DNA from 4 places in the Agrobacterium sp. DSM 25558 genome. Region 1 is predicted to be linked to each of the others. Evidence: predicted binding sites of a transcription regulator. Region 1 holds the regulator's gene; each other region holds the start of a gene.
What was found. The regulator PhoB, encoded in region 1, activates phosphate uptake and scavenging genes when phosphate is short. The targets are predictions, from matches to a motif close to TGTCATNNANCTGTCAT.
Positions count from the first base shown of each region.

Region 2: DSM25558_RS17520 (YdcH family protein) is a predicted target of PhoB. The motif match lies at 1,923-1,939, and genes of this name have one in related genera.
Region 3: DSM25558_RS00190 (UDP-2,3-diacylglucosamine diphosphatase) is a predicted target of PhoB. The motif match lies at 2,839-2,855, and genes of this name have one in related genera.
Region 4: DSM25558_RS11445 (DUF2794 domain-containing protein) is a predicted target of PhoB. The motif match lies at 2,826-2,842, and genes of this name have one in related genera.

Region 1 covers NZ_FMUD01000014.1:62,627-67,582, reverse strand. The annotation lists gene pstA (phosphate ABC transporter permease PstA) at 1-835, shown strand, start outside; gene pstB (phosphate ABC transporter ATP-binding protein PstB) at 850-1,665, shown strand; gene phoU (phosphate signaling complex protein PhoU) at 1,760-2,476, shown strand; gene phoB (phosphate regulon transcriptional regulator PhoB) at 2,508-3,191, shown strand; gene DSM25558_RS13595 (cold-shock protein) at 3,572-3,781, shown strand; gene DSM25558_RS13590 (hypothetical protein) at 4,012-4,233, shown strand; gene DSM25558_RS13585 (DUF6481 family protein) at 4,271-4,660, shown strand.
Region 2 covers NZ_FMUD01000021.1:23,915-28,870, forward strand. The annotation lists gene DSM25558_RS17505 (tetratricopeptide repeat protein) at 1-37, opposite strand, end outside; gene DSM25558_RS17510 (thiamine phosphate synthase) at 46-699, opposite strand; gene DSM25558_RS17515 (sulfite exporter TauE/SafE family protein) at 806-1,573, shown strand; gene DSM25558_RS17520 (YdcH family protein) at 1,686-1,862, opposite strand; gene DSM25558_RS17525 (YdcH family protein) at 2,097-2,300, shown strand; gene purE (5-(carboxyamino)imidazole ribonucleotide mutase) at 2,347-2,814, shown strand; gene DSM25558_RS17535 (5-(carboxyamino)imidazole ribonucleotide synthase) at 2,811-3,920, shown strand; gene ykgO (type B 50S ribosomal protein L36) at 4,048-4,173, shown strand; gene DSM25558_RS17545 (tetratricopeptide repeat protein) at 4,275-4,901, shown strand; gene DSM25558_RS17550 (KpsF/GutQ family sugar-phosphate isomerase) at 4,914-4,956, opposite strand, start outside.
Region 3 covers NZ_FMUD01000001.1:32,924-37,879, reverse strand. The annotation lists gene DSM25558_RS00200 (ABC transporter permease) at 1-825, opposite strand, end outside; gene dgcA (N-acetyl-D-Glu racemase DgcA) at 969-1,952, shown strand; gene DSM25558_RS00190 (UDP-2,3-diacylglucosamine diphosphatase) at 1,957-2,784, opposite strand; gene DSM25558_RS00185 (NADP-dependent malic enzyme) at 3,001-4,956, shown strand, end outside.
Region 4 covers NZ_FMUD01000011.1:10,948-15,903, reverse strand. The annotation lists gene DSM25558_RS11455 (ABC transporter permease) at 1-1,321, shown strand, start outside; gene DSM25558_RS11450 (Bax inhibitor-1/YccA family protein) at 1,560-2,342, shown strand; gene DSM25558_RS11445 (DUF2794 domain-containing protein) at 2,399-2,791, opposite strand; gene DSM25558_RS11440 (DUF1223 domain-containing protein) at 3,082-3,837, opposite strand; gene acnA (aconitate hydratase AcnA) at 4,044-4,956, opposite strand, start outside.

The DNA.
Region 1 (4,956 bases):
CGTCAAGGGCCAGATCGATCTCTCCGTCAACGAAGCCAACCGCCGCATTTCGGATCAGCAACTCGGCTGGGTCAAGCAACTGACCGATGCTGGGCAGCTTGCGAAGCAGTTCAACACCGGCATTTTCTTCAACGGCGCATCCAGCCGTCCGGAAGCATCGGGTGTGGGCGTCGCACTGATCGGCTCCTTCTATATGATGATGATCGTGCTGGTGCTGTCGCTGCCCATCGGTGTCGCCGCATCCATCTATCTGGAAGAGTTCGCGCCGAAGAACCGTCTGACGGATCTCATCGAGGTCAATATCAACAACCTCGCTGCCGTTCCTTCGATCGTTTATGGTCTGCTCGGTCTGTCTGTCTTCATCAACTTCCTGGGTTTCCCGCGCTCGGCCTCGCTGGTCGGCGGTCTGGTGCTGACATTGATGACGCTGCCGACCATCATCATCGCCACCCGCGCGGCGTTGAAAGCCGTGCCACCATCCATCCGTGCTGCGGCTCTTGGCCTTGGCGCATCGAAAATGCAGACGATTTTCCACCATGTCCTGCCGCTTGCCATGCCCGGTATTCTCACCGGTACCATCATCGGCCTGGCGCATGCCCTTGGCGAAACCGCTCCCCTGCTGCTCATCGGCATGGTCGCCTTCGTCGCGAATTATCCGACAACACCCATGGACCCGTCTACGGCCCTGCCGGTGCAGATTTACATGTGGGCGAACGAAGCAGAACGTGCCTTTGTCGAAAGAACATCTGGCGCTATCATCATCCTGCTCATGTTCCTCATCGTCATGAATGTTGGCGCAATTCTGTTGCGTCGCCGCTTTGAACGGCGCTGGTAGAGGGAGCTAAGGCTATGAACATGTTGTCGGAAGCAGCAGTTGAAAAGGCGCTGGACAAGAAAATGAATGAAGTTTCGTATAAGATGATCGGCAAGGACGTTTCCGTCTATTACAGTGAGAAACGTGCCCTTTACGATGTGAACCTCAACGTTCGCGAAAACACCGTTACAGCTCTGATCGGTCCGTCCGGTTGCGGCAAGTCGACGTTCCTGCGCACCTTGAACCGCATGAACGACACGATCGATGGCTGCCGGGTCGCTGGCAAGATCACGCTCGATGAAGAAGATATTTACGATCCGATCATCGATGTGGTGGAACTGCGGGCCCGCGTCGGCATGGTGTTCCAGAAGCCGAACCCGTTCCCGAAGACGATCTATGAAAACATCGCCTATGGTCCGCGCATCCACGGTCTCGCCCGCAACAAGGCGGATATGGACCAGATCGTAGAAGCCAGCCTGCAGAAGGCCGGCCTTTGGAACGAAGCGAAGGATCGGCTGCACGAATCCGGTACCGGTCTGTCCGGCGGTCAGCAGCAGCGTCTTTGCATCGCCCGCGCCATTGCCGTTTCGCCTGAAGTCATCCTCATGGATGAGCCTTGCTCGGCGCTGGACCCGATTGCGACTGCCAAGGTCGAGGAGCTGATCCACGAACTGCGCGCAAACTATACCATCGTCATCGTCACCCACTCCATGCAGCAGGCGGCCCGCGTGTCTCAGCGTACCGCCATGTTCCACCTCGGCCATCTGGTCGAAGAGAACGATACCGACAAGATGTTCACCAACCCGGATGATCAGCGCACGCAGGACTACATCATGGGTCGCTTCGGCTGATCCCATTGTCTGTTGTGTGATGAGACATCCACGCCAACCCGCTTGAGCCTGGTCAGGCTTGCGGGGCGGCGTCACGAAACTGGAGAATTCGACCATGCCGACACATTCCCACATCATGTCCGCCTATGATGACGAGCTGAAGTTCCTCACCCGCCGGATCGCCGAAATGGGTGGCCTTGCCGAACAGATGTGCGCCGACGCCGTGCGTGCGCTCGTCAATTCGGACTCCGCCCTGGCGCAGAAGGTGATCTCGGACGACACCATTCTGGACCATGCCGAACGCGAAATCGGCGACAAGGCGATTGTCACCATCGCAAAGCGCCAGCCAATGGCCGCAGACTTGCGTGAAGTCATCGGGACGCTGCGCATCGCAGCCGATCTCGAACGCGTGGGCGATCTTGGCAAGAACACCGCCAAGCGTGTTCTGGCCGTTTCCGGCACCGGCGTTCCGCGCAAGCTGGCGCGTGGCATCGAGCATCTCTCGGAGCTGGCTCTGGTCCAGCTCAAGGAAGTCCTCGACGTTTACTCGACCCGCTCCGTAGAAAAGGCCCAGGCCATCCGTGAACGCGACGAAGAAATCGACGCGATGTACACATCGCTGTTTCGCGAACTGTTGACCTATATGATGGAAGACCCGCGCAACATCACCACCTGCACGCATCTTCTCTTCTGCGCCAAGAACATCGAGCGCATCGGTGACCACGCCACCAACATCGCCGAAACCATCTACTACATGGCCACCGGCAGCCAGCCGGAAGGCGAACGTCCAAAGGACGATAGTTCCAACACGCTCGGCGCAGTCACCGAGTGAATTCCTTATAAGACTGGCGGAGTCCCTAGCCATGGTGCCGAAAATCGCAGTTGTCGAAGATGAAGAGGCGTTGAGCGTTCTTCTTCGATACAATCTGGAATCCGAAGGTTACGACGTGGATACTATACCGCGTGGTGACGAGGCGGAAATCCGCTTGCAGGAACGCACACCGGATCTTTTGATCCTGGATTGGATGCTGCCGGGCGTTTCCGGCATCGAGCTTTGCCGCCGTCTGAGAATGCGTCCTGAAACCGAACGGCTTCCGATCATCATGTTGACGGCACGCGGTGAGGAAAGCGAGCGGGTGCGCGGTCTGGCCACCGGTGCCGACGACTACGTGGTCAAGCCCTTCTCCACGCCGGAACTGATGGCGCGCGTCAAGGCCATGTTGCGCCGCGCCCGCCCGGAGGTTCTGTCTTCGGTTCTGAAATGCGGTGACATCGAGCTGGATCGCGAAACCCACCGCGTTCACCGCAAGACCCGTGAAGTGCGGCTCGGACCAACCGAATTCCGTCTGCTGGAATTCCTGATGGTGTCTCCCGGTCGAGTTTTCTCGCGCTCCCAACTGCTTGATGGCGTATGGGGTCACGATATCTATGTGGATGAACGCACTGTAGACGTCCATGTCGGCCGCCTGCGCAAGGCGCTCAACTTCTCCAACATGCAGGATGTCATCCGTACCGTACGCGGCGCGGGTTATTCCATGGAAGCCTGATATGGGGCAGGGAGCATTGGTTTGCTCCCACCAGAAAACCGAGATACGTCATGCTAATCTAAATATAACACCGCTCCGAAAGGGGCGGTGTCTTGCGTTATCTTGTCCCGTGAAAGTACCACAAAGCCCTTTCGGGTCGGGCTTTTGGGATCGATATGAAAAGCCCGTCAAACCCTAAATTGAAAATTTCGGAATTATAGGTTTGACTATAGGGCGATAACCGTCTATCAATGGCTCATCGATCTTTTGCTTGCTGAGCTTTGGTTACCGCGCGATTAGCACCGCGCTTTGAACTAACCCTTCCTTTCAAAAAAATCGCTGTACTCGCACGTAGGGCTTCTGTCCTGCGATCTATAACATATGCTTTGAAAGGGTTCATTATGACCACAGGCACAGTAAAATGGTTTAACTCCACCAAGGGCTTCGGCTTCATTCAGCCTGACAACGGCGGCACAGACGCATTCGTACACATCTCCGCTGTAGAGCGTGCAGGTATGCGCGAAATCGTTGAAGGCCAGAAGTTGAGCTACGACCTTGAGCGCGACAACAAGTCGGGCAAAATGTCTGCTTGCAACCTGCAGGCTGTATAATACGGAATCTGCTTTCCATTGACCACGGATGTACTGGCACTGTTGAAAGCATGAGACCAATCGAGGTCAGGCAGGTTGCCTGGCCTTTTTTTGTGCCGCTCGGCGGCCAAGCGCTTGAAGGTATTGCATCGTCGAGATGCACGAATACGCTTCAGGGACTAAATCTGCGTATCGTTCTTTTTAAAAAATCGATTCCGATTTTCAGTGCGATGCGGTAAGAAGGGAAATCCATGTCTGACGCTCACAGCAAATCTCGCAAGCAGGCTGAAATCGCCTTCGGTGCCACGCAATCGCAGTTTTTTGCGCGCGGCCGTGCCGTTGATGAACTCAACTCCATTGCCCAGGCTCGCGACGAAAAGACCATCCGGTTGCGCGAAGCGCGGCTTGCGAAAGAACTGGACGACAGCATGAAGCCCGCAATCATCCCAACGAAACGCGCCAAAAAATCCTGACCCCCGGTCGGCGTGACGCATCAACTGGAATAGAGATTTGAGAAACACTAGAAATATCAAGAACAACGAAGTTTCCGAACGTCGCGGCGCTGCCGCGGAAGCCAAGGCCGCTCTGTTGAAGGCCTATCGCGAAGCCAAGGAAGCTGCCGCACCGACGCTCGAAGCAAAGCAGGCGGAGCAGATTGCTGTTGCCGAAGCACGCAGAGCGCGTCAGGCTGAACGAGACGCGCAGAAGCGCGAGGAAAAACGTCGCCTTGAGGCAGAGGCCGCAGAACGCGAAGCCGAGCTTGCAGCTGCAGCAAACGCTGAAGAAGACGCCCGCAAGGCGGCTGAAAAAAATCGTATCGCCCGCGTCGTTGAAGACGAAGCGGCCCGCAAGGCAGAACGCGACCGTCGTTACGCCAACCGCAAGGCCCGCCAGGGCTGAAGCATTCACCCGGGATCCAGCAGCCGTTCATGCGAAGGGCTGCGATCCGGCGGGTTGGATCATCTCATCGCCGTGCTGCTGAAGCACGTTGCGCCCTGCGGCTTATGCCGCAGGCAGGCCTTGCACCTTGCAGAAATCGTCGAGGACGTTTCCAACGAAATGCCTCTCCATCTGCCGTGACATTCTCTCACAAAATATAATAGCTATGTGACTGTGAGACACAGTGCTGGATGGATGACATGAATACATGGCGTCGGAAGGCTATCGAGGCCGCACCCGATATCCGTAAACATATT
Region 2 (4,956 bases), on a different contig from region 1:
ACACAGACAGACGAAAACGAAGCGAGCGAGCGATCATCGCCTGTATCAACCGCCAAACCGTGGCGCTTTTTCGTCAAGCAGCGCATTCGCTTCAGCCACCGCCTGCGCAGGACCTCCAGCATGGCTGAACACACCCAGACGCAAGGCTACGAATTCAACGCCCGTTTCGGCAACGGGAATGACCGAAGCGACGTCCGAACCGCCCATGATGATAACGGGGATCTCGATCATGGAGGCCCACCATTCGCCCAGCGCCATGTTCTTGGGGTGCGCTTCCGGCTTGATATCGCCTTCCAGCTTGCCGAAGAACATGTAGTCGGGGTTGCTCTCACCCTGCTCCAGCGCCTTGTGGCGATCGTCCGCATTGCCGCCACCAACGATGAGTTTTGGCGAAAAATTCTCGACGGCTTCGGAGAGTGCATCTGCCCCGCCGATGACGTGCAGGCCATCTGCCTTGACGCGGCTGGCTGTGCGGCTATCGCCTGCGACGAGCGCTGCGGCACCCGCTTCCTGAACGATCGGCACCAGCGTTTCGGCCAGTTTCTGGAAGCTCGCATCATCAAGACCGTATTGCGGAATGATAACAGAAGCGACATCGCCACCACGCAGCGCGTCTTCCAACGTCTTGGCCTGATGGTCGGCATCGTCGTGAGCAGGAACGATCAGAACGAGTCGGCAGCGATCTCTAGGTGCAGTCATCGGTTTTTCCATTTTCCGCAGACAGGACGCTTCCCGCGCAATCTGCACTCGTTTTCATGTCATACTTCCGATAAACCGGACAGGCGAAAGGATCAACCGTCCATCCATGCTAGCTGATTTCCATTTTTTCCTCGTTGCCATCCCCGCAGTCATCCTCGTCGGCCTTTCCAAAGGCGGACTGGGCGGCGCTTTGGCGCTGATGGGCGTGCCTTTGATGGCGCTGGCCGTGCCGCCGGTGCAGGCGGCTGCGATCTTTCTGCCCATTCTCGTGGTCATGGATATCGTCGCGCTGATCGCCTGGCGCAAATACAATCACCGCCAGACCCTGTTGATCATGCTGCCGGGAGCGATTGTGGGCATAACGCTGGGCTGGGCGATGTCGAGCATGATTTCGCCCGATGCCATGCGTCTGGTGGTGGCGAGCGTCACCATTATCTTCGTGTTGCGCTATTTCTATGAAGCTTACAGAACCTCTCGCGGCGGGCTGGAAACACCCGCGAAAGGCCAACGGCCGGTTAGGGCGACGATCTGGTCCAGCCTTTCGGGCTATGCCAGCTTCGTGGCACATGCGGGCGGGCCGCCATTCCAGATTTACGTGCTGCCGCTGAAACTGGACCCGAAAGTCTATACCGGAATGAGCGTTCGCTTTTTTGCGATCATGAACGCCATCAAACTCATACCCTATTTCGCGCTGGGGGCGCTGGACGCCACCAACCTCACCACATCAGCCATGCTGCTGCCGGTCGCCATGGTTGCGACCTTTGCCGGGGCGAAAGTGGTGAAATACATGAAACCGGCAATCTTTTATCCGCTGATGTACGGCATGGCCTTTCTGGCCGCGCTGAAACTTCTCTGGGACGGACTACCGATCTAGAGACCGGGACACGCGCTCAAACAAAAGGCCCTGATCGCGAGAGCAATCAGAGCCGGGCTTTCAGGCTGCGACGTAAACTATACTGACGTCAGGCAACAAAGATATGGTTTGATCAATGCGTGGTGGAGGCTTGCAGCCTCTGCATTTCGTCCTTCAGGCGCAGTTTTTTGCGTTTAAGATCCACAATCTGCTTATCATCCGAAGAGGGGGAAGCGAGAACGGTTTCGAGCTCCTCCTCAAGAGCACCGTGTTTCTTTTCCAGCGATGCTATATGAGCCTGAATGGTCATGCGGCACGTCCTTCCTTGTTGAACCTACCTCCAGCGCTCCATCGCTGGAGTTTCAGGTTTACGACACCAATGTGACATGGAACGCCCAGCTTGTCGAAGGCAGAATCAAGGCAATATCTAGGCAAAATGCGCATTAGGGAAACTTCCCGTTACCGTCATTTGATGGTACAGGCACCAAGAGCGACAACAAAATGGCCGGATGGCGGTCCGGTTGTATCATATGGGGATAAACAGATGCCCGATCAGGACCACGCTGATGTCAGGCTTGCACTCGCAAGGCTGCGGCAGGAGCATGAAGACTACGATGTCGCGATCAATGCGATGATCCAGACCAATTGCGAGGCATTGCGCATTCAGCGGATGAAGAAGAAAAAGCTGGTCATCAAGGACAAGATGACTCAGATCGAAGACCAGATTATTCCTGATATCATTGCCTGATACGGAGAGACCGTTGAGCACAGAGACACCGCCCGTCGCCATCATCATGGGAAGCCAGTCCGACTGGGAAACCATGAAAAACGCAGCCGACACGCTGGATGCGCTGGATGTGGAATATGAAGCGCGCATCATTTCCGCCCACCGCACACCGGAGCGCATGTTCAGTTTCGCCAGCGGCGCGCGTGACGAAGGCTTCAAGGTCATTATCGCCGGTGCCGGTGGTGCGGCCCACTTACCCGGCATGACGGCTGCGCTGACGCCGCTTCCGGTTTTCGGCGTTCCCGTGCAGTCGAAGACCATGTCGGGGCAGGATAGTCTCTATTCCATCGTGCAGATGCCCGCAGGCATCCCGGTCGGCACACTCGCCATCGGCCGTGCCGGTGCCATCAACGCCGCTTTGCTTGCCGCAGCCGTGCTCGCACTATCCGACGAAGACCTCGCGGACAGGCTGGACGAATACCGCGCCCGCCAGACGGCAGCCATTGCCGAATATCCCATGGACACCCCGCAATGACATCGGGAAGGATTGGGAAATCTGGAACGATCGGCATTATCGGTGGCGGTCAGCTTGCCCGTATGCTGGCCATGGCGGCTGCCCGTCTCAACTTCCGCACCATCGTGCTGGAGCCGCAGGCAGACTGTCCGGCAGCACAAGTCTGCAACCGCCAGATCGTCGCCGCTTACGATGACGAAAAGGCGCTGGCCGAACTGGCAAGCGTCTGCGATGTCGTCACCTACGAATTCGAAAACGTTCCGGTGGTTGCCGCGCAAACACTGGCTGCTTCCGTTCCCGTCTATCCACCGGCGCAGGCGCTCAGTGCCTCGCAGGACCGGTTGACGGAAAAACGTTTCCTGAATGATTGCGGCATTCCCACAGCCTACTTCCGGCAGGTTGATGACCAGGCGAGTCTTGAGGCGGCCCTGTCCGATTTCAGTGGCAAGGGTGTCCTGAAGACCCGCCGCATGGGCTATGACGGCAAGGGCCAGCGCGTGTTCAAAGGTGGCGAAGACCTGACCGGTGCCTTCGACGCGCTGGGCGGCGTGGCGCTCATCTTGGAAAGCTTCGTTCCGTTCGAACGCGAAGTGTCGATCATCGCCGCACGCTTTCAGGACGGCACGGTTACCTGCTATGACCCGGCAGAGAATGTGCACCTCGGTGGCATCCTGCACACTTCGACCGTTCCAGCACTGCTTTCCGACACCGCCAAGGTTGTTGCCGTAGAATCGGCGGAGAAGCTGCTCAGCGCGCTCGATTATGTCGGCGTCGTCGGCATCGAATTCTTCGTGCTGCCGGATGGATCGCTGGTGGCCAATGAAATGGCACCGCGCGTGCACAACACCGGCCACTGGACGGAAGCGGCTTGCGTCGTCTCGCAATTCGAGCAGCATATTCGCGCCGTCGCAGGGCTTGCCCCCGGCTCCACGCAGCGCCATTCCGACTGCGTGATGACCAATCTCATCGGCGGCGACATCAACGACGTGGCGCAATGGCTGGCCAAAAAAGACTGCCTCGTGCATCTCTACGGCAAGACGGAAGCGCGCACGGGCCGCAAGATGGGCCATGTGACGGAGCTGATGAACCCCGGAAAACCAAGTCTTTCCCGGCAAAATATGGCTTAGCGTGTTGACAGGCTGGGACTGACAAGGTATTTGCCTGCCAACCGAAAAAAGCGCGCCCTCGTAGCGCGTTTTTGATTGTTTATATATGCGTGGCAAGAAGCGTCACGCCAAACTGCGGACCAGAAAAATGAAGATCAAGAACTCGCTCAAAGCGCTTAAGGCCCGTCACCGCGATAACCGTCTGGTTCGCCGCAAGGGCCGCGTCTACATCATCAACAAGATGAACCCGCGTTTCAAAGCTCGTCAGGGCTGATTACCGGTTGCATGCGTGTCCGCCCGGTCGAGGCGGATCACATTGTTGATAGACTACAGAATTTGATTTCATAATTGGCGCAGGCGGATTATCGTATTCGTATGCGCCAATTTTGTTTTCATACGTTTCTCATTGCCTGCCTCGGAACCGCTGCCCTCAGCGCCCTTCCCGCCTTTCACGTTTCCGCTGCCCATGCAGCCGATTCGGAAAAGCCAGCGCAAGCAGCTGTAGCGCCTGACAATCCGCAAAGCGATTCCGTTGGCAACCTGTTTTCCAGCCTGAAAAAAGAACGTGATGCCCAAAAGGCTCGCGTCATCGCCAACGAGATCGTCGGCGCGTGGACGGATTCCGGCAGCGCGACCATCAACCTTTTGATGAAATGGGCGGAAGAAGCAGCCGACGAGAAGCGCAAGGCCGCAGCCTACGACTTCCTCGACCAGGCCATTCTGCTGGAGCCTGACTATGCGGAAGCATGGTACCGTCGTGCTCTGGTGCATTTTGCCGATGGAGACACTCGCAAGGCGATGTCGGACCTGAACCAGACACTGGAAAAAGAGCCGCGCTATTTCCCTGCACTCGCCAGTCTCGCCAATATTCTCGAAAGCACGGAGCGCAACGAACTGGCGCTGAAAGTGTGGGAACGCTATCTGGCGGTCTACCCCGCCGACAAGGACGCCCAGAAAGAAGCTGGCGACCTTGCGGAGAAGCTTGCGGGTACGCGCAGCTAAACCAGTTCCGACTTACGCCACGCCGATGCGCAGCAGGTCGTGGAAGTGCACGAGG
Region 3 (4,956 bases), on a different contig from region 1:
CGCTACGAGGCGCGGAAACACCAGTACACCAACAGGGTTGAGGCCGATGACCTTCAGCGCGTCGATTTCCTCGCGCATTTTCATCGAGCCGATTTCGGCGGTGATCGCACTTCCCGAACGGCCAGCGATCATGATGGCGGTCAACAGCACGCCGATTTCACGCAATTGCAAAATGCCGACAAGGTCGACCACGAAGACCTCAGCACCGAAATACCGCAGCTGGAACGCACCCTGCTGGGCAATGATCGCGCCGATCAGAAACGACATCAGCAAAATGATAGGAACGGCACGAACGCCCATATGGTCGATCTGGTTGACGATGGCCGCTGGCGAAACGCCGCGCCCTCGCCCCAGCTTCATCTGCGCACCACGCACGGCGGAGCCCAGAATATACATGCCTGCCAAAAAATCCGCGCCTGCCTGAACGACATTCTTGCCGACAGGCGAGAAGATGCGTTCGCTCAGACTGTGTTTGGTCGTGTCTTTCGGTGGCAGAGGCGCTTCGTCCGGCAGAGAAGTTATGATCCCCTCAACCTGCTCATTGCCCTCGAATGCCACCTGCCCACCGGCTTTTTCGAGCCTGTGACGCATGCGCTGCAACAGCCACGCGCCTGTCGTATCGATGTTGTCGACACCAGACAGATCGACCATGATCGAACCGTTGGCACCGGATTTCTCGATTTTTTCAATGTCGCCGAGAACCGAACTGACGTTGGCATTGCGCCATGAGCCCGTCAGAACGTAACGCGCAGAGCCGCCCTTCGCGTCGTTATCGGCCGATATCGCTGCCGGTTGCGCCGGTTGCCGTACTTCAGGTTCTTGCATCTTGCTCCAAGCGAATGCAGCTTATTAAAGATTCCGTAACGATTCATATCGATTGACGGATCACCAAGCCACAGACATCCGGCTCGATTCCGTAGATTTATTGTCAGTTACCGTGTTTTACATCCAACTAAAGGGTAATTTCGATGGGCCGTTACCTCGAAGCCACAGCTGAAGTCTTCCCGGTTGCGGGCAGCTTCACCATTTCCCGCGGAAGCCGCACGGAAGTGGTGGTCGTCGCCTGCTCGATTACCGAAAATGGCGTCAGAGGTGTCGGTGAATGCGTGCCTTACACCCGTTATGGCGAATCAATCGACGGCGTTCTGGCAGACATACGCGCAGTGTCGAACGCTGTATCTAATGGAATCGACCGGTCGCAATTGCAGCACCTGATGAAGCCAGGTGCTGCCCGCAACGCGGTCGATTGCGCGTTGTGGGATCTGGAGGCGAAGCTTTCAGGCACAAGCGTCGCGTCCAAGGTTCTGGCAGTGCCACCCAAGCCTATCGTCACCGCCTATACGATTTCTTTGGGCGAGCCTGACGTCATGGCTGCCAAAGCTGCCGAGAACGCCAAGCGTCCCCTTCTGAAGATCAAGACAGGTACGCAAGACGATGAAGCGCGCCTGCGCGCCGTTCGTGCTGCTGCACCACAGGCAACCATTATCGTCGATGCCAACGAAGGTTGGACGGACCAGAACATCGAGCATCATTTCGCCGTGGCGAAAGAGCTGAACATCGCCCTGATCGAACAACCCTTGCCCGTCGGCAAGGATGCCATTCTGGCGCGCATCAAAAGACCGGTCGCAATCTGCGCCGATGAAAGCGTGCATCTGACAGCCGATCTTGCTGCATTACGAGACCGTTACGACGCCATCAACATCAAGCTGGACAAGACCGGCGGCTTGACGGAGGCACTCGTCATGAAACAGGAAGCGGAGCGGCTGGGCTATACCATCATGGTGGGCTGCATGCTCGGCACCTCGCTTGGCATGGCACCCGCGATGATGCTGGCGCAGGATACCGCCTATGCCGATCTCGACGGACCGCTATTGCTCGCGCGGGACCGAGTTCCGGGCCTGCGGTATGAAGGATCGCTCGTTCACCCGCCAGAGCCGGAACTATGGGGCTGAAAAATCAGGCCGCCTGCCTACTGAGCAATCCAGCGATATTCACCGGTTCGAGTTCACGCACCGAAGTCTCGACCTGATCGTCGGACTTCATCCATGTGATCAGCTCGAAGGTTCCGTCGGCATTTTCGGCAACCGCCGTGCAGCTTTCCACCCAGTCACCGGTATTGATGTAGCGGATGCCGTCCATGTCCTCCATGACAGCATGATGAATGTGGCCACAGATGACACCATCGACATTGTTGCGGCGCGCTTCATCCGCCACCACACGCTGGAACTCACCAATGAAGTTGACGGCGTGCTTCACCTGCAGCTTTGCCCAGGCAGAAAACGACCAGTAGGGCAAACCGATGCGGCGGCGAACGGCAGCCAGCAGCACGTTGATGGCAATTGCCGCATCATAAGCCCAGTCACCGAGATAGGCGAGAAGACGGGCGTTGCGAACCACGACGTCGAACTCGTCACCGTGGATGACAAGATATTTCTTGCCGTCGGCCGCTTCATGGATCATCCGCTCTGCCACTTCGATACCGCCGAAGTGCGTGCCCGGGAACTCCCGCAGGAATTCGTCGTGGTTGCCGGGTATGTAGACGATGCGTGTACCCTTGCGGGCTTTGCGCAGCAGCTTCTGAACCACATCGTTGCAGCCTTGCGGCCAGTACCAGTTACGGCGCAGGCGCCAGCCATCGATGATATCGCCAACGAGGATAATCGTATCGGCTTCATGGTAGCGCAGGAAATCCAGAAGGAAATCCGTCTTGGCCGCTTTGGAGCCAAGATGCACGTCGGAAATGAAAAGTGTTCTGAACTGTCTGGCTTCGGTTTGCGCGGCCATGGAATTCTTCCCCCTTGTCTCGGCAACTTTCATCCTCTGCAAAACCAGACTCGTGTTTCAGCAAGATGACAGCGAGCCGTTTCTGAAGGAAACTCTCGTTTTAAGCAGTATCGAAAGTACCGATTTTGAGCTGCGCAGGTAAAATAAACGGCTGTACGCACCTGCCGATTGTTGTATGCAAAGGCCTCCAATAAACTTGAAATAAGCGGTGATAGAATGAGTTCTCAGGACACGGGCAAGACGCAAGACAAAAACGCCAATGCGGATCTGGAAGAACAGGCACTTTTCTACCACCGCTATCCGCGCCCCGGAAAACTGGAAATTCAGGCATCCAAACCTCTTGGAAACCAGCGCGATCTGGCGCTGGCTTATTCCCCTGGTGTTGCTGCCCCCTGCCTCGCCATTCATGAAAACCCGGAAATGGCCGCTGAATATACCGCGAGGGCTAATCTGGTTGCCGTCATTTCCAACGGCACTGCCGTTCTTGGCCTTGGCAATATCGGCCCTCTCGCCTCCAAGCCTGTCATGGAAGGCAAAGCGGTGCTGTTCAAGAAATTCGCTGGCATCGACGTTTTCGATATCGAAATCGATGCCCCCGGCATCAACGACATGGTCTCCACCATCTCGGCACTGGAGCCGACCTTCGGCGGCATCAACCTTGAAGACATCAAGGCACCGGAATGTTTCGAAGTGGAGCGCCAGCTTCGCGAAAAGATGAACATTCCCGTGTTCCACGACGACCAGCATGGCACCGCCATCATCGTCGCCGCTGCCGTCACCAATGCGCTGGAGCTTGCTGGCAAATCGCTGTCCAACGTCAAGATCGTTGCATCAGGCGCAGGTGCCGCAGCGCTTGCCTGCCTTAACCTGCTCGTCGTTCTCGGTGCCAAGCGCGAAAACATCTGGGTCCACGATATCGAAGGCCTCGTTTATGATGGCCGCAACAGCCTGATGGACGAGTGGAAGGAAGTTTACGCGCAAAAGACGGACAAGCGCGCCCTGAACGAAACCATCGATGGTGCCGATGTCTTCCTCGGCCTGTCCGCTGCGGGTGTGCTGAAGCCTGAACTTCTGGCCCGCATGGCAGAAAAGCCGCTCATTCTGGCGCTGGCAAACCCCAATCCTGAAATCATGCCGGAACTGGCCCGTCAGGCCCGCCCGGACGCTATGATCTGCACGGGCCGTTCCGACTTCCCGAACCAGGTCAACAACGTGCTGTGCTTCCCCTATATTTTCAGGGGCGCACTGGATTGCGGCGCAACCACCATCAATGAAGAAATGAAGATGGCCGCCGTTCACGCCATTGCAGAATTGGCGCGTGAGGAAGTCTCCGAAGTCGCGGCAAAAGCCTATAGCGAAGAGACGCCCGTCTTCGGCCCCAATTATCTCATCCCGTCGCCATTCGACCCGCGTCTCATTCTGCGCATTGCGCCAGCCGTTGCGCGCGCCGCTGCCGCAAGCGGCGTGGCCGCTCGCCCGATTACCGATTTCGATGCCTATCTCGACCAGTTGAACCGCTTCGTCTGGCGCTCCGGCTTCATCATGAAGCCGATCTTCAACCTGGCAAAGACGGCGGAAAAGAAGCGTATCATCTTTGCCGAAGGCGAAGATGAGCGCGTGCTTCGCGCAGCACAGGTGCTGCTGGAAGAAGGCACTGGCGTTCCAATCCTCATCGGCCGTCCGCAGATCATCGAGACCCGCTTGAAGCGGTTCGGCCTTCGCATTCGCCCGAATGCAGATTTTGCCGTGGTCAATCCCGAGGATGATCCGCGCTACCGTGAATATGTCGATGACTACTTCGCGCTCGTCGGCCGCGCCGGTATCAACCCGGAAGCAGCCCGCACCATCGTGCGCACCAACAGCACCGTCATCGGCGCGTTGTCCGTCAAGCGTGGTGAAGCAGATGCCCTGATCTGCGGTCTCGAAGGTCGCTTCGACCGCCATCTGCGCGACGTGAACCAGATCATCGGCAAACGCGAGGGTGCCCACACATTCGGCGGCCTCAGCTTGCTGATTACCCAGCAAGGCGCGATCTTCCTGACCGACACCTTCGTCAATTACGAGCCGACGGCGGAAGATCTGGCCGAACTTGCGATACTGGCCTCTAAGGAAATCAAGCGTTTCGGTATCACGCCAAAGATCGCTCTGGTCAGCCATTCGAATTTCGGTTCG
Region 4 (4,956 bases), on a different contig from region 1:
CACTGTTCTTTTAGCTGCCCTTGCGGCCTTGGCCATCTATTCGGCTGAGGAGCGTTATATCGCCTCGGTGTTCCTCGCCGCCGTCGCTTTCGCCTTCGTCGTGCTGCGGCTGGTGGCGTGGGGCATCAAAGCGGTTGCCAAGCGCAGCCCGCGTGTTCACTCAGCGGCATTGCGCCTTGCCATCGGCAATATTCACCGTCCGGGCGCGCTGACCCCATCCGTCGTCTTGTCGCTAGGCCTTGGCCTGACGCTGCTCGTGACCCTGACCCTGATAGACGGAAATCTGCGTCGCGAGTTGACCGGCAGCCTGCCGGAGAGAGCTCCCAACTTCTTCTTTGTCGATATTCAGGGAACGGATCGTGATGGTTTCCGCAGCCTCGTTCAGCGCGAAGCCCCCGAAGGCGTGTTGACCGAAGTGCCGATGCTGCGTGGTCGTATTCTTGCTTTGAACGGCCAGGACGTCACCAAAATGGAGGTTCCACCGGCGGGTCGCTGGGTTCTGCGCGGAGATCGCGGCATTACCTATGCACAGGATCTGCCTGACAATGCCAAACTGTCACAAGGCACATGGTGGGACAAGGATTACAGCGGTGAACCGCTTGTTTCCTTCGCCTCCGAGGAGGCTGGCGAACTTGGCCTGAAGCTCGGGGATAGCGTCACTGTCAATGTTCTGGGACGCAACATCACCGCAAAGATCGCCAATCTGCGTGATGTTCAGTGGGAATCGCTATCGCTGAATTTCGTCATGGTGTTCTCGCCCAATACGTTCCGGGGTGCTCCGCATTCATGGCTTGCAACGCTGTCTGATCCCTCGGCAACGCCAGCCAAGGAAGGCGAAATCCTTCGCACCGTGACCAATGCCTATCCCACCATCACCAGCGTTCGGGTGAAAGATGCGCTGGATGTGGTCAACCGGCTGGTCGATCAACTGGCCACCGCCATTCGCGCAGCCGCTTCCGTTGCGCTCATTGCATCGGTGCTGGTTCTGGCCGGTGCGCTTGCCGCCGGCAACCGCGCCCGCACGCATGATGCCGTCATCCTGAAGACGCTCGGCGGCACCCGGGCCATGCTGATCCGCGCTTTTTCCTATGAATATATGATGCTTGGATTGGCAACCGCCGTCTTTGCGCTTCTTGCAGGTGGTGTGTCGGCATGGTTCGTCATTGCCAGCATCATGAAGCTTCCGTCGAGCTTTCTGCCGGATGTCGCCATCGGGACGATCGTGGTGGCGCTGGTCATGACCGTTGGTATTGGCCTCATCGGCACGTGGAGAATTTTGGGGCAGAAGGCGGCACCAGTTCTGCGCCAGGCGGGCGAGTGATACGAAAAGTTGTGCGTCACTTAACTTTAACGATTAATCGGGGTCCAAGATCGCCAAAACGTTATCGATTTTCACGCATACGGTGTTTTTTCGGTTCTTAAAGCTCTTGTATCTATAAAGCGATATCATCATATTCTTTGGTAGGCTTGCTGTAGCTCCGCAGCGGCGCCTGGGATATGGTCGCAATGACGACGATATGCCGACACCGTAGCAATTTCGGAGCTCAAAAGAGGTAACTATGTCTGATTTCAACAATTACCAGAACCGCATGGCCCAGGGTCGTGCACAATCTGGTGCCATGATCGATGAAGGTCTGCGCACCTATATGCTAAAGGTCTATAACCTGATGGCTGTAGGTCTTGCGATCACCGGTGTTGCTGCATTTCTAACGATCATGCTGGCAACCACGAACGATCCTTCCGCTGCCGCCGCTACACTTCCTAACGGCAAGATGTTGACTGGCCTCGGTGTTGCCCTTTACGGCTCGCCGTTGCGCTGGGTCGTCATGCTCGCGCCGCTTGCCATGGTATTCTTCCTCAGCTTCCGCATTCAGAAAATGAGTGTTCCGGCTGCACAGGGTACTTTCTGGGGTTATGCTGCGCTGATGGGTCTGTCCCTGTCGTCGATCTTCCTGGTCTATACCGGCCAGAGCATCGTCCAGACGTTCTTCATCACGGCTGCTTCCTTCGGTGCGCTGTCGCTTTACGGCTACACGACCAAGAAGGACCTGTCCGGCATGGGCTCGTTCCTGATCATGGGTCTGTTCGGCCTCATCATCGCGTCGGTCGTGAACATCTTCCTGCAGTCGTCCGCCATGGGCTTTGCGATCTCCGCCATCGGCGTGCTGATCTTCGCGGGTCTGACGGCTTATGACACGCAGAAGATCAAGGAAATGTATTTCGATGGTGACGACGTTGCCACGGCTGGCCGCAAGGCCATCATGGGCGCGCTGACGCTCTACCTCGACTTCATCAACCTCTTCATGTTCCTGCTGCAGTTTCTTGGAAACCGCGACAAGTAAGTCTGGTTGATACGATATGGAAAAGGCGGCCCTCCAGCCGCCTTTTTTTGTTTCACTCACTTTATCAGTTTTAGCACCTTGTCGAAGACTTTCAGAACCTGTTGCAGGTCCTGGCCACGCTTCAGAACGCGGCCGTCTACGTTGATAACGCTGAATGCCCCCTGCTTGGCGGCAAGCTTGGGGTTCTTCTCTATCCGAAACAGCGGCATTTCGCCGGAGCGTTTGAAGACGGAGAACACGGCCTTGTCCTTCAGATGGTCAATGGCATAATCGCGCCACTCTCCCTCGCCCACAATTTGTCCATAGATACGTAAAATGGCATCCAGCTCACGACGGTGAAAGGTGATCGGAAGCGCATCCTTGCTTTGCTTGTACTCCCGAAGATCGATGATGGATGAGCTATCTCTCGAAGATGAACCTGCTCGCTGCAAATCCGGCTGATCAGTCATCAGGCAACCTCGCTCAACTGCACATGACATAGGAATGACAGTCTGACGGCAGGCTAGCCAAATTGCAAGTCTTGCCATGGCATCAAAAAACGCACTGAAAATGGTAATGATTTGGGCAGCTCGCGCAGCAGCAAATGCCCTATTTCGGTCAAATCATGGCCCGAATTGGATGTGATACAGCTATTGTCAATTGATGCCTAGGCACCAAGATGACCCGGTCCGGTGCATTGACCCTTTACCCCCAGCCCCCAATGCCCGGATCGGATCTACTCCAGACAGCTGGGTTAATCTCAATTTTCAGATGGCAGAAGAACGCTCGCACCGATGATGGCTGCTGGGTTTCCTTGCGCATCCTTCGTCTGCAACAGAACCGCGCATCCGCCGTTTTTCGCTTTGCTCATCACGCTCGCAGGCAGCTTCACTGCCATGGACTTGCCATCCCACATGCCCACTGTCTGGACGTCATAGACGCTGTGCCAGTAGGAAATCTTCTTTCCTTCGTTTTCGCCCTTCTGCACGTCAACGATCTGCTCACGCGTGAAATATGCAACGACGACATCCGCCTTGCCCTGGCCGGCACCAATATCGATGGCGATCTCGTCTTCGATGCGTTGTGCTTTCACCGGCACGCTCAGGCCCTCGCCTTCGCTCTTGAAAGTATCGAGCCTGTTGTAGATCGCTTGAATATCCGCGCCCTTGACGTGGTCGCGGCCATTGACGACGGCCTGCGGCGTATAGACATTGTTACGGCCCAGAGCCCGCGCATAGCCATACTGACGCTCGGTGTTTTCCTTCGATGCAAGCGAATCTGCCCAGCCGAGATAATTCCAGTAATCGACGTGATACGACAAACCGATCACGTCACCCTTCTGGATCAGTTTGCGCAATGTCTCGTCTGCAGGCGGGCACGAGGCGCAGCCTTGCGATGTGAAAAGCTCGACAACGCCTTTCACCTGTTGCTCCTGCGCGTAAGCGGAGGTCGCAATCAGTGCGCTGAACATGCACAGCGAAAGACGAAATGTCAGAGACCCATATTTCAGAGGCATTGCGAAACCCTTGTCTGGACGCCTTTCCAGACCATTGATGCTATCAATATATGTCGGGACGCGACGGCGAAAATAGCGCCGAAATCCCTTCAATAGAAAGTCACGATGGGGTGAGGGCCGATCACGAAACCAAAGGCCATCCCCACACTCTTACGCAAAAACGCCGGGATTGCTCCCGGCGTTTTGCATCTTCATGACTGCGGGGCTTATGCAGCCAGATCGCGAAGAACGGTCTGCAGAATGCCGCCATTGTTCATGTAGATCACTTCATCCAGCGTATCGATGCGGCAAAGGAGCGGAACGTCCTTCACGGTGCCGTCGCCATAGGTGATCTTGGCAATCTTCTTCTCGCGCGGCTTGATGTCGCCTTCGAGACCGTCGATCTCGACGGTTTCATCGCCCTTGAGGTTGAGGCTTGCCCATGTCGTGCCTTCCTCGAAGACGAACGGGACAACGCCCATGCCGACGAGGTTGGAGCGGTGAATACGCTCAAACGACTGCGCGATGACAGCCTTCACGCCAAGCAGGTTTGTACCCTTGGCAGCCCAGTCACGCGAAGAGCCGTTGCCGTATTCGACGCCAGCGAAGATGACGAGCGGAATGCCCTCGGCCTTGTACTGCATGGCCGCATCGTAAATCGACATCTCTTCCTTGGACGGATAGTGGATGGTGTAGCCACCTTCCTTGCCGTTTGGCCCAAGCATGTGGTTGCGAATACGGATGTTGGCGAACGTGCCGCGCATCATCACTTCGTGGTTGCCACGACGCGTGCCGTACTGGTTGAAGTCGGCAACACCCACGCCGTTGTCGGTGAGGTAGGCACCGGCAGGAGAGGCAGCCTTGATCGAACCGGCCGGAGAAATGTGGTCGGTGGTGATCTTGTCGCCGAAGAGACCGAGAACACGTGCGCCCTTGATGTTCTTGAGGCCCGTGCCGGTCTTGCCCATGCCCACGAAGTAAGGCGGGTTCTGCACATAGGTCGACTTGTCGTCCCAGGCATAGGTCTGGCCTGGAGGAACCTGAACGGCCTGCCAGTTCTCGTCGCCCTTGAACACGTCCGCATATTTGGACTCGTAGAGTTCGCGGGTGACGTATTTCAGTATGAATTCCTGAATTTCA